DNA from 2 places in the Endozoicomonas lisbonensis genome. Region 1 is predicted to be linked to the other one. Evidence: riboswitches for the same ligand, from Rfam matches in the RefSeq annotation. Region 1 holds a riboswitch; the other holds the start of a gene.
What was found. Region 1 has a riboswitch for thiamine pyrophosphate ahead of thiC (phosphomethylpyrimidine synthase ThiC). Riboswitches for the same ligand answer to the same signal wherever they lie in the genome.
Positions count from the first base shown of each region.

Region 2: it holds a riboswitch for thiamine pyrophosphate, as region 1 does, so the genes downstream of both, V5J35_RS17305 (ABC transporter substrate-binding protein) here and thiC (phosphomethylpyrimidine synthase ThiC) in region 1, are expected to answer to the same signal.

Region 1 covers NZ_JBEWTB010000002.1:2,026,523-2,034,609, forward strand. Annotated here, with positions in the region: gene V5J35_RS10135 (pyridoxal phosphate-dependent aminotransferase) at 1-968, shown strand, start outside; gene thiC (phosphomethylpyrimidine synthase ThiC) at 1,121-2,866, opposite strand; TPP riboswitch at 2,984-3,088, opposite strand; gene V5J35_RS10145 (phosphohydrolase) at 3,134-3,799, opposite strand; gene V5J35_RS10150 (phosphodiesterase) at 3,806-4,681, opposite strand; gene V5J35_RS10155 (GNAT family N-acetyltransferase) at 4,795-5,304, opposite strand; gene V5J35_RS10160 (PhoPQ-activated protein PqaA family protein) at 5,518-6,993, shown strand; gene V5J35_RS10165 (hotdog fold thioesterase) at 7,050-7,475, shown strand; gene tal (transaldolase) at 7,531-8,087, opposite strand, start outside.
Region 2 covers NZ_JBEWTB010000002.1:3,643,951-3,652,037, reverse strand. Annotated here, with positions in the region: gene V5J35_RS17325 (tetratricopeptide repeat protein) at 1-985, opposite strand, end outside; gene V5J35_RS17320 (DUF2798 domain-containing protein) at 1,134-1,364, opposite strand; gene V5J35_RS17315 (LysR family transcriptional regulator) at 1,453-2,340, shown strand; gene V5J35_RS17310 (DNA-3-methyladenine glycosylase I) at 2,362-2,982, shown strand; gene V5J35_RS17305 (ABC transporter substrate-binding protein) at 3,027-4,022, opposite strand; TPP riboswitch at 4,169-4,276, opposite strand; gene V5J35_RS17300 (SCP2 sterol-binding domain-containing protein) at 4,382-4,912, shown strand; gene V5J35_RS17295 (iron-containing alcohol dehydrogenase) at 4,909-6,096, shown strand; gene V5J35_RS17290 (RING finger domain-containing protein) at 6,126-6,695, opposite strand; gene rlmF (23S rRNA (adenine(1618)-N(6))-methyltransferase RlmF) at 6,745-7,701, opposite strand; gene V5J35_RS17280 (hypothetical protein) at 7,826-8,087, shown strand, end outside.

The DNA of each region.
Region 1 (8,087 bases):
TTGATTTTAATGAACGAGTGCTTCCGGTTTCTCCGGCAGTTAAGCAGGCGTTGATCGATTTTATTAACGATGACCAGCTTCAGGTTTATCCTGCTTATGGGGACATTATTCACAAAATTGCCGACTACTGCGGAGTAAAGCCCGATCAGGTTATGACCACCAACGGTTCAGACCAGGGGATAGACCTGATCATTCGATCGGCGTGCAGAGAAGGCGACGAAGCCATTATCCCCGGACCAACATTTGCCATGTATCACCAGTGCGCAAAAATTGAAAACCTGAACATTATCGAACCCGCTTATTCCAGAGAAAACGGTTTTCCAAAACAGGCCGTCATGGACGCTATTACCGATAAAACCCGACTGATTGTCATAGCGAACCCAAACAACCCTTGTGGAACCCCCATCGCAAGGAATGATATTCTGGACATTGCCAAAGCTGCGCCAGAGGCAGCCATTCTGGTGGATGAGTGCTATTTCGAATATACCCGGCAAACGGTTTGCGACGCTGTTGAGCAATACCCTAACCTGCTGGTCACCCGCACTTTCTCCAAAACCTGGGGACTTCCATCTGTACGACTGGGTTACATTATTTCCGGTAAAGACAATATCAACGCATTACTGAATGTCCGTGGACCTTATGACGTGAATCAGCTGGCGGTGGTTGCGATTGATGCCGCGCTTGCCAATCCTGAATATACACAGGAGTACGTGAAAGAGGTGATTGAAGTCTCGAAGCCAATGATTGAGGCATTTCTGGATAAGCAGAAAATTGAGTACTGGCCGTCCGTAGCCAACTATGTCTGGGTATTTTTCAAGCAACCTTCTCTGGTTGAGCAAAAGCTAAAAGAAGCGAATATTCTTGTTCGTCCCAAAATGGATAGTCAGGCAAAGCTTGGGTTACGCATTACTCTGGGCAATAAGCAACAAACGACACATTTGATAGATACCCTTGCCTCTGTCCTGTAAAAGCAGGCACAACATCCTTCGCGGGAGTGACGCTGAGAAAAGTTGCATGGTTTTTACCGTTTAGCAGCACTAGCAGCCGCTTTTTCTGTCATTCCATTGACAGAAAAAGCTCCTGAAATACATCAGCAAAGAAGGGCAGTCGATACCGGTATCTACAAAGCAGGCTGTTTGCTACTGTCCATCTCCCGAACATCCTGAGTCATCCGCATAGGGCAGAAATCAGGTCCACACATTGAACAGAACTCTGAGGACTTAGCCCCATCCTGCGGCAAGGTTTCATCGTGATAGGCAACGGCTGTTTCAGGGTCGAGCGACAAATTAAACTGGTCTTCCCAGCGGAACTCGTAACGTGCCTTTGACAGTGCATCATCCCTTACTCTTGCCCCCGGATGACCTTTGGCAATATCAGCGGCATGGGCAGCAATTTTGTAGGCAATGACGCCAGCCTTTACATCATCACGGTTAGGCAGCCCCAGATGCTCCTTGGGGGTGACGTAGCAGAGCATGGCACAGCCATACCAGCCGATCATGGCAGCGCCTATGCCTGAAGTGATATGGTCATAGCCCGGTGCTATATCGGTTGTCAGAGGTCCCAATGTGTAGAAAGGCGCTTCATGACAATATTCAAGCTGGAGATCCATATTCTCCTTAATCCTGTTCATTGGAACATGCCCCGGCCCTTCAACCATCACCTGAACATCGTACTCCCAGGCGATTTGTGTGAGTTCTCCCAGTGTTTTCAGTTCTGCGTACTGGGCCTCATCACAGGCGTCTGCACTGGAGCCAGGGCGAAGGCCATCGCCGAGAGACAGTGCTACATCATAAGCCTGACAGACCTCACACAGCTCCCGGAAATTGGTATACAGGAAGTTTTCCGCATCATGCAATTCACACCACTGGGCCAGTATACCGCCACCACGAGAGACTATACCGGTTACCCGGTCCCTGGTTTTTGCCGCATGAGCCCTCAGAACCCCGGCATGAACCGTGATGTAATCAACCCCCTGTTCAGCGTGCTCGATAATCGTATCCCGCAAAACCTCCCAGCTCAGGTCTTTCACCTTCCCTTTAACCTTTTCCAACGCCTGATAGATAGGAACGGTACCAACAGGCACGGGAGAGTTTCGAACAACCCATTCCCGGGTTTCATGGATATGTTTGCCAGTGGATAAGTCCATGATCGTATCGCCACCCCAGCGAGTGGCCCACAACATCTTCTCCACCTCTTCCTCAACGCTGGATGTGACAGCGGAGTTACCAATATTCACATTGATCTTCACCAGAAAATTCCGGCCAATGATCATGGGTTCAGTTTCAGGATGATTGATATTGGCGGGTATAATGGCACGCCCCTCTGCAACTTCCCTGCGCACAAATTCTGGCGTAATCGGTGAATCAATACCGGCAGCGGTTCTGCCCAGATTCTCCCGAATGGCAATATATTCCATTTCGGGTGTAATGATTCCCCTTCTGGCGTAATGCAGCTGGGTTACACACTTTCCGGATTGCGCTTTTCTGGGTGTTTTTTTCTCAGCAAAACGAACAGAATCAAAACGCAGATCCTGATTTCTGGAATGAGCGTAGACAGAAGACTTTCCCTTCAGCTTCTCCGTGTCCTGCCTTTCAATAATCCATTTTTCTCTTAGCAGGGGGAGGCCACGCTTAAGATCGTGTAGCGGCTTATCATCAGTGTAAGAGCCTGAGGTATCGTAAATTCTCACCGGTTCATTTTTTTCATTGCCAAACCGGCCGGAAGTATCACTCAACAACACTTCACGCATACCCACCTGAATATCGTCACGACTACCAGAGATGTAGATTTTCCGGGACGATGGAAAAGGACGACAGGCATCCTCTAACAGAGAGGAATAAGAAAGTTTGTGTTTTTCGCAAGCCATGGTTAAACCTTTAGTTTTATATAAATGGCTTGCCGGAAATGCCCAAGCAAATATGATCTGAATTAGGTAGCTATACCCCGACTATAAGATTAACAGGGCAGCTCTTATTAAACGTCAATGTATTGCTCACTTGTTTCCTTCGCAGGTTCTAACCTGATCAGGTTCAACGGATTCTGTACAGTATTAGTACAGTCTCAGCCTTAGGCGCTCCGACAAGTGAGCCGAGTATAAAAGCGATCACACCGCTATTACAAATGTTATTTATATTTAGTATTCGCCCTTCAGTTCACGACACAACTGATCACGAAAATCCCGCAGAAACTGGCTGCTTCGCTCAGCCATCCGCTGTCCTGCTTCCGTTTGCATACTGTCTGCAATTTTCAGCAGCTTCAGCTCGAAATGATCAAGAGAATAGACGCGGTCATCCAGTTCGCGATGCATTGCCAACGGATCTTCAGGATCAAACAGCTTCTGTTTCAGCTTGCCTCCGGTATAGAAACAGCGGGCAAGGCCAATAGCACCCAAAGCTTCCATCCGGTCTGCATCCTGAACCACCTTTGCTTCAATGGTTTCTGCCGGTATGCCTGCCGAATAACTGTGTGTTTTCACCGCATGACACACCTCACCAATCAGGTCCTGCGGGAATGCCAGTGCTTTCAGACAGCGTTCAGTCTCTTCTGCTGCCAATGTTGAAGCCATTGAACGCTGAGGGTGATTCTTGGGAAGAACAATAATGTCATGGAAATAGCAGGCGGTCAGGATAACCAGCCGGTTAACACTCATATCGCCTTCATTCACTATTCGACAGGCGGTTCGCCAGACTCTCTGGAAGTGTGATATGTCATGAGAAGCATCATCCGATTCCCGCCCCTGCAAAAACTCAACAAACCTATCTTCCCACTGCTGTAACAGAGCCGGGTCGTTGTAAGACATAGCTTCTCACTCTTTGTTCAATTGACCATGCAACTGATAGCGGTAACAGGACCGGCTATCAATGGCGGGCTCACTATGCAGAAACAGTCGTGAATGCACAACCACCTGTTCAGGTTTTAGTTCAACCAGATGGTAAGCAGGAGGCTCAGGCGAAACATAAGAAGGCTTTTTACTTTCAGGTTTATTACCAAATTCAAAAGCAGTCTGATGAACAGGCGACAAAGGGCAGGAGTAACTGATGCCATGCCAGCTTCCTGTCACTGTGCGGTGTAAGTGTCCGAAGAAAATATGCCGGATTTGCGTCAGGTAAGGTTTCACAGCCTGAAGAAACTCATCCGCATTCACCAGATTATCGTCGTCCATTGCCGAAAGCCCGACAGTAAACGGCGGATGATGCATAAACAGATAAACAGGTTGCCCTTCAGAGTCCGTCAGCATGCTCTCCAGCCATTGCAACCGCTCCTGACAGAGAACGCCGCTGCGTTTTCCCACATCCAGAGTATCCAGAAAAATCATCCGGCCTGCCGAACTGTCCAGAATGTATTGAACAAATCCGCTTTCATCATCTATGGGATGTTCAGGAAAAACGGTTGAAAACGTCTCCCTTTGATCATGGTTGCCCATCAACATATAAACAGGAAAAGGTAACCGGCTCAGTTCCTCTCTTAAAACCTTGTAAGCGACCTCTTCCCCCCAGTGGGTCAGGTCTCCCGTGATCACGGCAAAATCTAATGAGAGGCTGACACAGTCAGACAAAATGGCATCAATACATTGCCTTATCCGTAACTGTGGATTGATGTCGTAATTCATTTCCCCCGCTGGAATCAGCTGAGGGTCAGACAGGTGAATAAAGTGGATGTTCTTTTCTGGTGTTGTACTCATGATGCTTTATTAGTGTGGCACTGTATTAGTATGGCGCTGTAATAGTGTGGCGCAGCACAAAAACCATCATGACTCATCCTGAAATACTTTGCACAAGCTCTAAAAAAACAAGCTCAGGAAGAAGCGGATACTGCGGACACCAGGCTATACCGGGCAACCGTCATATTACTCCAGCCCTCAAAACCATCCAGATGCATTCCCAGTGTCTGTATCACATCCACTGCAAACTCGTTATCGGGCGCCGTATAGGAGATAATCTCCCGGAAACCAAACCGTTCAAACCCCAGTCTGGCAACAGACTGAGCCGCTTCAAGCACCAGCCCCCGTCCGCGAAACTCTGGTAGAAAACGCCAGCTAAGCTCTACACTTTTCCCATAACTGGAAAAACCACAGTAGCCAATCAGCCGATACGTTTCCTTATGAACAACAGCCCATCGTGACCAGCCTTTCTGATCAAGTTCCAGCTGGTAACGCCATAATTCTGTTTCTGGTCTGGAGGCAGGAGAGTCATTGCTGAACCGTTGGGGCAGATCACTGTGGCCTGTTATTTCACCGTAAGGTTTCAGGTCATTTTCCTGCCAGGTTCGAATCAGCAGTCTGGGGGTTTCAGTTACTATTAGCACGAGACGCTCCTGATAACGCTTTGATCGACAGCTTGAGCTATTGAAACTTATAAATATGTAGCCTAACTCTGGTGGAAAGGCAGTATTTCTTTCTTATTTAATACAAGGCAAACCTCTCCATTAACTATGTCCATTAGCTATGTCCATTAACACTGCCCAATGGAGAATTGTCCACTGGTGAACATTTTTTGTTTACAGGGGTTTGACCTGTCGATGCGTGAAAAAGTTCTATGCTATCTGGATAATATTCAGACGGCCTCTCAAGAGCGCAACCGTCAAAGCTTGCCCGGGGTTGGCCGAAATCACTTCCATAAGAATTATCAGCGGACAGTCATGATGAATCAGGTACTCAGCGACTTTCTCGCACTGCCCGAACCAAATTTTCAATGGACCGTTCTGGCTGAAGAACAACTGGAAGGCCAGGTGAAAGCCGTTCAACTGGAGCTGACTTCGCTCACATGGCCCAAAGGTGAAACCTCTGACGTTAACCATCAACAGTGGCAGCACCGCTTACACCTTTACCTTCCAGCGAAAGATAACCACCAGCCCTGCCTGCTCATGATTAACAGCGGAACACGCCATGATCTGTCAATGGAAACCACACCTCACTCTCAGGTCGACAGCGCAGCTCTGTGTCGCCTTACCGGAGCCCCTGTTGCCAGTCTGAAAGATATTCCAAACCAGCCCATATCCTTTGCTGATGGTAAGCCGCGTTCAGAAGATGATCTGGTTGCCTGGAGCTGGAAGCAGTTTCTGGAAAACCCTGAAGCTAACCGTTTTTACCCACTGCAATGGCCTATGGTAAAAGCTGTGGTAAAAGCTATGGATGTCATTGAAGCATTTACTGACACGCAGAATATTGAGGTAAATGACTTTATTCTGTCCGGAGGTTCTAAACGGGGCTGGGTAAGCTGGCTGACAGCCAGTGCTGATTTTCGGGTTTCTTCAGTGATTCCGATTGTGATTGATGTTTTGAACATAGAAGCGTGTATTCGTCATCACCATAATGTCTACAACGGCTGGTCACCGGCTATTAAAGACTACGCTGACGAAGACCATAATATTCTTGAAGCCCTGGAGTCAGAGACAACCCAACAACTGTTAGAGCTGATAGACCCTTTCCATTACAAAGAGTTCCTGCAACTGCCCAAATTTGTCATTAATGCCAGTGGTGATGAGTTTTTCCCTCCCGACTCTGCCCGCTTTTACTACCATCAACTGTCACAGCCAAAATGGCTGCGGTACCTGCCAAACTGCAGTCATTACCTGGGACGTGAAGCCAATATCAACACAACGGAATTAATGGCTTCGGCCTATGGCGTGCTGCTGGCTGATTCTGCGCCCGTCATGTCCTGGCAACCATTGGACGATGGCGGTATTGAGCTGCGACTCAGTGAAGAACCCGAACAAGCCTGTGTCTGGTTCTGCCATAATCCAGAAGCTCGTGATTTCCGCAGTGATGAACTGAAACAACAGGGATTACGCTTTAACAGCAAGCCATTGAAGCCGGTCAGCACATCACCCTGGGTGTACCGTTTCCTGCCCGAACCTGCTGATAAAGGCTGGACCGCCTTTTTCATTGAAGCGTCTTTTGACAACCCTCCATTCCCGGACCTGAAGCTGACCAGTGGAATTCGTGTCCTACCCGACATATATCAACTATCTGTCAATGACCAAACACGGGGTTAGACAATCAGGACTTTGCCACCTTATATTGGTCGCTGTTATTCACATCGGGCAGACCAATGGCTATCTGGAACAAGTCTCCAACACTGGAATTATTAAATAATCAGTTAAAAGACAGCATGTGTGAGCATGTTGGTATTGAAATTACGGCTATTGGTGATGACTATCTTGTCGGCACCCTGCCTGTTGATAAACGTACCGTGCAACCCATGGGTCTGCTGCATGGCGGAGCCAATGTGGTTCTGGCTGAAACCCTCGGTAGTATTGCAGCCAACCTTGCCTGCGAACACAATCAGTATTGTGTCGGTCTGGAAATTAATGCCAATCACCTGAAGTCTGCAACATCAGGCAAAGTGACAGGAACCGCCCGCCCGATTCACCTTGGTCGCAGCACTCAGGTCTGGGAGATTCGCATTGAGGATGAACAGGGCAGCCTGACCTGTATTTCCCGACTGACTATGGCTGCTAAAAGTAACAGGAATTAATCAGAATTCCCCTCCGGCAATATGATTTCAGGGAGGGGTGTATATTTCTGAAGTTCTATAGCTGCCGGGCAATCAGCTGTTCCAGCTTCACCTGATCCTTTGCAAACTTACGAATGCCTTCTGCCAGTTTTTCCGTTGCCATGGCGTCTTCATTCATTAACCAGCGGAAGGTCGTTTCATCCAGAGTCACCCTGGGTTCATCGGATACAGGCTTTTCTGCATGCAGTTTCTGCTTCAGAGGCTGTTCAGTATTTTCCAGCTCTTCCAGCAGTGACGGCCCTATGGTGAGGCAGTCACAACCTGCAAGCTCACGAATTTCTCCGGTATTACGGAAGCTGGCTCCCATCACGGTGGTTTTATAGCCGTGTTGCTTGTAGTAATTGAATATTCGGGATACGGACACAACCCCCGGGTCTTCCGCCCCGGCATAGTCACGACCTTCAGATTGTTTATACCAGTCGAGAATGCGCCCCACAAAAGGTGAGATCAGATAAGCACCTGCTTCTGCGCAGGCCTGCGCCTGGGCAAAACTGAACAACAGGGTCAGGTTGCAGCGTATACCTTCCTGCTCAAGTATTTCTGCCGCTCTTATGCCTTCCCAGGTTGATGCTA
Region 2 (8,087 bases), 1.6 Mb from region 1:
TCGCTGCTGATAGCCCCAGGTGGCTTAGCTGAAACTTCTCTTCCTTGTTCTTCCGCAAATGACGGATATTTTTAAACAGGTTCTTGATCGTATTGCCCTGAATATAGGAATTAACAAAAGGCATTACCCGCCCTTCCAGGGTCAGCTCAGTACCCTCAATGTCGACACTGACCCGAACCGAGGGTTTTCCGGGAACAGGGACAACCAGCGTGGCCTTCACGTCCGCCTTTAGCCTTGGAACCAGCGCACCACTTGTACTGCTGACCAGATCAACGCCTGTTACGGTCATATCGATATCTTCAAGGTTCGCTTTGCCACCCGCCAGCTCAATACCGGCTAAATGAACCTTGTGACTGCTGATTTCTCCACGGTTGATTTTCTTGAGCGCCTTAACCAACTGGATGTAATTATGGGCCTCATCCAGTTTTTCCTGTTTAGCTTGTTTAACGTTCCTGCGCAGATTTTTGACCAGTTTTCTGGATTCTGCACGCTCATCGTCACTCAGAGAGTCGCCCAGTTTAAGCAGTTGTTGCAGTTTTTGTAACTGACCTTTTATGAGATAAACGGTTGCCGAAGTGTATGACACAAACTTCTGCCTTACCGAACTCATATCCAGAACTATGCAGACGGCAAACGCCATAAACCGGTCAATAAACTTGCGTTTGGGCAGACCAGCACATTGCGCTTTAGACAGAGGCTGGGTCGAGGGGTGTGGTGTCTGGCGGGAAGTAGGCTGCCACAATATCGAACCGGAACCTATTGAGTCACCTTTCACATGAACCGGCCTTATCCTTCGGCGCTTAAGCTGGCGTGCCGGATTTTGAGAATGGCTGGCTCGATTGTGCGAAAGCGCTGCCGAAGGGACAACACTGACATCCCTGAAGTCCGACGTTCTTCCTTTTTCTGAAGCGCCCTGGTCAACTGGATCGGAGGTTTCCGTTGAAGTACTTCTGCCTGTTGACTGAGGTCCTATGCCATTAAACATTGCCAGAGTATCCCGCTCACTGTTTTTTGCTTATTCAGCCGTCCGGTCTGCCCGGTTTTTCCTGTGTGCTATCGGCAATATTCAGCAAGCATTGACGACTCAAAGTTATGTATTTAGCGGGAAGGAGAGTGAGTATTCAGGCAGAGTCTCATTTTGTACGGCCAATATTCGCCAGCCAGCTGGATAAACCTTTCACCTGTGGCAGGACGGTCAGGTTGAATATAAGTGCCAGAGGCCAGGCCAGCAGGAACGCATCTCTCCACGTATAAAGAAATGCCGCGCCATAACCCACTTTTGTTCCGGAAATAACGCCGGACATAAACAGCGTCATAAAAACAGATGACAAAAAGCAATTAATAAAAAATTCTTTTCTGGTCATGACAATACCTCCTGCAGACCCGTCTTGAATATTGTTTCACAGAGTATAAAATCTTCTTAAATTACAAAAAACAGCGGAAAACAGGATCTTGGATTCCATATTTGGAAACATTGATGACCTTTATCTTCTCTGCACTGTAATCGAAGAAGGGTCATTGCAAAAAGCCGCCGTAAAGCTTCAGCTACCGGTTTCGACCATGTCCCGGCGTTTATCGGCTTTAGAGGCTCGCCTCAGTGTACGCCTGTTGCAAAAACAGGGGCGGGAGCTGGTTGCAACAGAAGCGGGTGCCAAGGCGTATCGTTCCTTAATGAGTGGAATGGAACAGATAGAGCTCTCCTTTTCACAGCTGGTCAGCCAGCAAACCGAAGTGGCCGGTAAACTGAATATCTCAATGCCCCACAACTTCTACAAAGAGTTTGTTAGTGACGTGATTGAACGCTTTCTGCAAGGCTACCCGGGCGTCCATTTCGACTTAACCCTCTGTCACGAGCAGGCTAAACCGGAAACTAACCGGGACCTGGTGCTGACCTTTGATGTGTCCAATATGCAGGACATGGTGGCAAGGCCACTGTTCAACTCCTATCACGGTATCTATGCCAGTAAGCAGTATCTGGAGCAGCATGGAAGCCCGGAAACTATCCGGGAGCTGTACCAGCATCAGTGGCTGAATGTCGATCACAAATACGATGTGACTTTATTCAAAGGCGATAACATCGCTGAAAAGTTTCACATAACTCCTCGCCTGGTGGTTTACGACATTCGTGTCATCATCGAGCTGGTCGAAAAGGGGTTGGGCATCGCTTTTCTGCCAACGGTTCTGACAAACGACTATCCAGACCTGGTCAGGCTGCTTCCCGAGTACAACCGACAGGTTCGTCAGGCTTATATTGTCTATCGGGACAGAAAGTACCAGCCAAAATTACTGACGATGTTTGTGAACGAAATTTTACAGGCTGCCAGCTCCATCGGGGCATAACGTTTCCAAAAGGACTACACGATGACACAACAATCCACCCGCCAGGAGACCACCAGTAAGAAGCGATGTCACTGGTGTACAAACGATGAGCTTTATATTCGTTATCATGATGAAGAGTGGGGTGTCCCCTGCCACGATGACCAGACCCTGTTTGAATTTCTTATTCTTGAAGGCGCTCAGGCAGGGCTGAACTGGTTAGCCATTCTCAAGCGACGCGAAGGTTACCGAAACGCGCTGGCCGGTTTCGATGTGCAGAAAGTCGCCCGGTTTGACGAAGCCGACGTAGAACGACTTTTAAACGACAAAGGCATTATCCGCAATCGCTTAAAAATAAACAGTGCTATCACCAATGCCAGAGCCTTCATCAAAGTGCAGCAAGAATTCGGCAGTTTCGACGCCTATATCTGGCAGTTCGTTAACCACCATCCCATCATTAATCACTGGCAAACCATGGACGAAGTCCCCGTAACAACCCCTGAGTCAGATGCCATGAGCAAAGACCTGAAAAAGCGGGGCTTCAAATACGTCGGCAGTACGATTTGTTATGCCTATATGCAAGCGATGGGCATGGTGAACGATCATATTACGTCGTGTACTTCCTACAAAATCGGGGTAGAGAGAGTGAGTCCGGAAGCCTGCTAACAGGCTTCCACTGTTAAGGAGTAGAAAGTAAGGGACAGAAGGTATCAAGAGGCCCTTGATTCAGAAATATAACTGCCATCCACAGGCTGAAAAGCGGCATAAGGCCGTTCCGGCAGATACTCATTACTGTAACAGCAGGCAGCTTCCATAGACTCATCGGTAATGCCCAGCTCCTGAGCATAAAGCCCGACCTTATTCCAGTCTCGGTCAACATTGACCAGATCCCTTGAAAAATAAGGAAGACAGCTGATGTATATTTTCCGGAACGTATCGGTTCTCAGGCGGGGAATGTGCTGACACAGCAGGTCCCAGGCTTTTTCCGGGTTTTCAAGGGTCCATTGAACACCGCGCTGGGTTGCCTTCATAAAGCGGCGTACCTCGTCCTGATGATGCTCAAGGTATTCTTCATTCACCAGAAACAGAATGCTGCAGAAACAGCAGCAGCCCAGACCAGCCAGTTCGTCCACCCGAAGTATTCCGGTTTCCTGTCCACTGGCCTGTTCCAGTTCTACCTGTTGGAAACAGCCTATTCCCATACCAGCATCCACCTGGTTCTGAAGAATAGCATCGGTCATATTCATGCCGACCCGAACGGTTTCATAGGCACCCGGCTCTATGCCTGCTCGCCGGGCAAGGTCATCAATGATAATTTTCCCAAAGCGGCCAATATAACCAATCCTTTTTCCCCGGATATCCTCAAAGCCACTGATGCCACTGGATTTCAAAAAGATAATGCCCGTTGGTGGTTCATGAAACAGTGTGCCGGTTGAAACCACTTTGTACCCTTTAGCCCTGGCAGCATAAGTATGGATCATCGCCTTGAGGGCAATATCCACCTTGTTCTGGCCAATTAAATCCGTTACATCAGAAGGATCTGTCGTCTCCATGATGGCAGGTGAAAGTCCTTCTTCTTCGTAAAACCCCAGGTAGTGCGCCATAAAAACAGGCGTGTGATAGGGATTGGCGTACCAGTTCAGCAGCAGGGAGAGCCTGGATGTGTCGGTCTTTGAAACAACCTTTGAAATAACTATGTCTGACATGCGTTAACCCATAAACACTTAAACATAAAGGAACAGCAACGCATTCAGCCTGAAAGAACACCGTCTTCCTGTTGTACCGCCTTCCTGCGCAAGGTCTGAGCCAGAAGCAATGTTCTGGAATCGCTGGAAGACGCTGAACAGACAAACTGGGAATATCACGACAATCCCTACGCCGGTACTAACCGGATCAGGTTCAACAGGTATGATCTCAGCCTGATAACTTACACATCAAACAGGCACCCTGCGCCACTGGAAAGACAGTATAGTTGAGATAGAACGGTGAAAAGCCCGGGTTTGCCGTTGTGGGTAATGTTGATAGCCGTTATATTTTCCAGACTTCGACAAAATAAAGAAAAATAATGAAGACTTATCGCCCAGCCAGCCTGCAGGCTGTTTACGTGAAAATAATGACGATCATTGTCGGCAATGCCTTATCAGCACTAAGCAGAATAGACAAGGTAGCCCGGGAAGAGATAAAAAAGATTCCCGCCAATTACCACATTGAAATGATTACCAGTCCACAGGGCGCAAACTTTAAACTGAAAGTTACCGACACCGGCCTGTTTGAACTGGTCAGGAATCAGAGCAGAAAGGCTGATCTCGTTATCCGGTTCAAGCATACAAGCCACGCCTTTCTGGTGTTCAGCTTTCAGGAAGGAACCGCGCTCGCTTTTGCCCGTGACCGGATGGTGGCAGAGGGCGATCTTAATTACGCGACAAAGTTTGTACGTATTCTGAACCGGCTTGAGGCATTAATACTGCCAGAATTCATTGCCAGAAAAGCCGTCAAAAGATACCCGCCTGAGCTGGGCATAAAAGAGAAAATCACAAAAGCAGCGCAAATATACGCCCGGACCACCACAACCATTATTCTGGGACGATCAGTATGAACCATTCTTATTATGAATTTTTTTCCCCGGTAAAAATCATTGCAGGTCATAAGGCGTTAGAGCATATCCCCTTTGAAATGTCCCTTCTTAACCTGTCAAACCCCATGGTTATAACCGACAAGGGGGTGCTGGGGGCAGGACTTATTGATCATGTGCAGAATGCTTTTGCAGAGTCCAGTGTCACTGTCTCAACCATTTTTGACGACGTGCCACAGGATAGCAGTGAACACTGTGTTCGACAGGCGGCAGCTATTTACCGGGAAAAAGGCTGTGACTCTATTATTGCCATCGGGGGCGGCTCGGTGATCGACACCTCAAAAGCCGTTAACATTCTGGTCTCTGAAGGTGGTGACGATCTCAGCCGGTATGCAGGCGCACATGCACTTAAACGTCCACTGAAGCCTTTTTTTGTGATCCCAACCACTTCAGGTACAGGCTCAGAAGCGACACTGGTCGCCGTAATCAGCGACGACCATGGTATAAAGCGAAGCTACGCTTCAGGCTTTCTGCTCCCCAATGCTGCTGTTCTCGATCCAAGAATGACACAGACATTGCCTGCCCACATCACCGCCATGACCGCAATGGACGCCATGACCCATGCGATTGAGTCGTATACCTGCCTCGCTTCCAACCCGGTCAGTGACGCCTACGCGTTTGCAGCCATCAAAAAAATTTCCAATCATCTGTTTACTGCTCTGAACAACCCATCAGATGCCAGCAGCAGACTGGCGCTGGCGGAAGGTTCAACCATGGCAGGCATCGCCTTTTCCAACGCCATGGTCGGTATGGTGCATTCCCTTGGTCATGCGTTGGGCAGTATATGCCACCTTCCCCACGGACTCTGCATGAACCTGTTTTTACCCTATGTGCTGGAATACAACCGGGAAGTAAATGGTGACAAGCTGGGGGAGCTGCTGTTGCCGTTAGCCGGTGATGATGTCTATACCTCGACTCCGAAAGAGCAACGGGCGCAACGAACCATTGAACATATCTGCACTCTGCGGGATACCTTATACAAAAACCATAAGCTGCCAAGGACGTTGAAAGAAACCGGAAAGGTGGCAGAAGGTCAACTCGAAGAGATTGCTTCTGTGGCAATTGATGACGGGTCGATTATTTTTAATCCGAAGGAAGCGGATTATGAAGATATTCTTGGTGTATTAAGACGAGCCTGGGGCGCTTGAACGTTGTGGACATACACGCCTGTGTTTCATCACCAGTAAAACAACTCCCGGCAAAGTGGGCAGAATCTACCGTTGAAACTAACATGGGTAACAATACAGCTTTCATGGAATTCGTGGCGGCAGGATATGGATCTGGAAGCCTGAAATTGCAGAGGCATAAAACAAATTGGGCATTGGTTTGTTGCCATATTTTCCGCAGCAAGCCGGTTTTTGTGCCAGGTATGCTCTCTAAGGTTTTCTACGGTAGCATCAGACTCTGAAGCACTTGCAAAGCTGAAGATAAGCAGCTTATTGAAAGCAATATCCTCCCGGGCTTTGGTGAATACATCCCCCTCCCTGACCGGCAGTGCTGACGAATAATCCAGAAACCCTTCGTGAGCATCATCAATGTGCTCACGTAGCTCATCACTTTGGTGGAACTTAAACCCACATATTTTACAAAACCACCCCAGTCTCTGAACGTTAAGAGTACTGTCGCCGTTTTGGAAAGACGAGATTTCTACAAGGCGGCGTGATAAATGGGACTTAATGTGTTTTTCGTATAGAAACATTCCGGGCTCTCCCAGAAAGCCCAGATCACAAAGCTCGCAGTAGGGCATAAACAGCTCCTTTACACAGCCTTTGACCTGAATGCTGTTACAGACGACATTAAAGTGATTCAGGATGACGGTGTTCCTCAACCGTCATAAAACTCCATGCCAGCATATGGCTGACCTTTTGTCCCTGGCTCATCGCCCTGACTTTCACCTGTTTTGCACCCACCTCTGTCAGCACTTTACGTAAAGGGGCAATGTTGTCTTTTTTAGACACCAGGCTGGTAAACCAGAATACCTGCCGGGCAAATTCAGCACTCTCTTTCACCATATCCTTCAGAAAACGAATCTCCCCCCCGTCACACCATAGCTCGTTACTCTGTCCACCAAAGTTAAGCTGTTTTTTACTGGCGCCGTGCATCTGACTGCCGCGCTTAGCCGCTGACTTCTTCAGGTTTTTCCATTTACGCACTGTGCCTGTTTCCGCATCTCTTTTAGAAGCATGGAAAGGCGGGTTGCACAGGGTCAGGGCAAACCGGTCCGTTTTCTCAATGATGTTTTTAAAAAAATGCTGGCTGTTGTTTTGCCGGACAACGTCCACCTTGTCTGTCAGGTTGCTATTGCTGTTAACAATATTCTGTGCCGATTCAACCGACACCGGATCAATATCACTGGCAACAAAGTGCCAGCCATAGACCTGACTGCCAATGATGGGGTAAATCAGGTTAGCGCCGGTGCCAATATCCAGAACCTTCACCGGGGCTCTGCCCAGATTCACCGACCCCAGAAGATCGGCTGCATAATGGACATAGTCAGCCCGGCCGGGAATGGGAGGACAGAGGTAATCCGATGGAATCGACCAGTGCTGAATCTGGTAATGCCGTTTCAATAATGCCTGATTCAGGCAGACCACAGCCTGTGAATCAGAGAAATCAATGGTTTTATCCCCACGGGGATTCGCTTTAACAAAGGCTTTAAGCTCCGGGCGTATGGAGCATAGATCGTCAATGTTATAGCGGCCCTGATGAATATTGCGGGGGTGAAGCTGAGCGACTGGGCGCTTACCGGACATATTAATGGCCAATCAAAATGAAACTGGCTGAAGTTTACATGAAATAAACCTGAGAATATCCGAAATTACAGTGGTCTGCCGACAATCATAAGAACAACAGAAACAACCCTCTGGAAACGTCACTATGTCGATATCTCCTGCTGGAAGGTCTTCTTCCAATCCCAAGCCTTCGATAAAAGATGACAAAGAATCAAAAACCACCGCAGAGGGCGTATTTCAGGCATCGGGCGAAAGTCGTTCTGTTCACCCCCACAATGACAATCCGCAATACATGTCTCCGGAGGCAGACCAGACAGCAAACCGCACTCTGGATGACTGGGACATAAAGGTTCTGGAAATAGAAAACCGGTATCTTGACACCGTGGCAGACCTGTCCGACAAGTCGA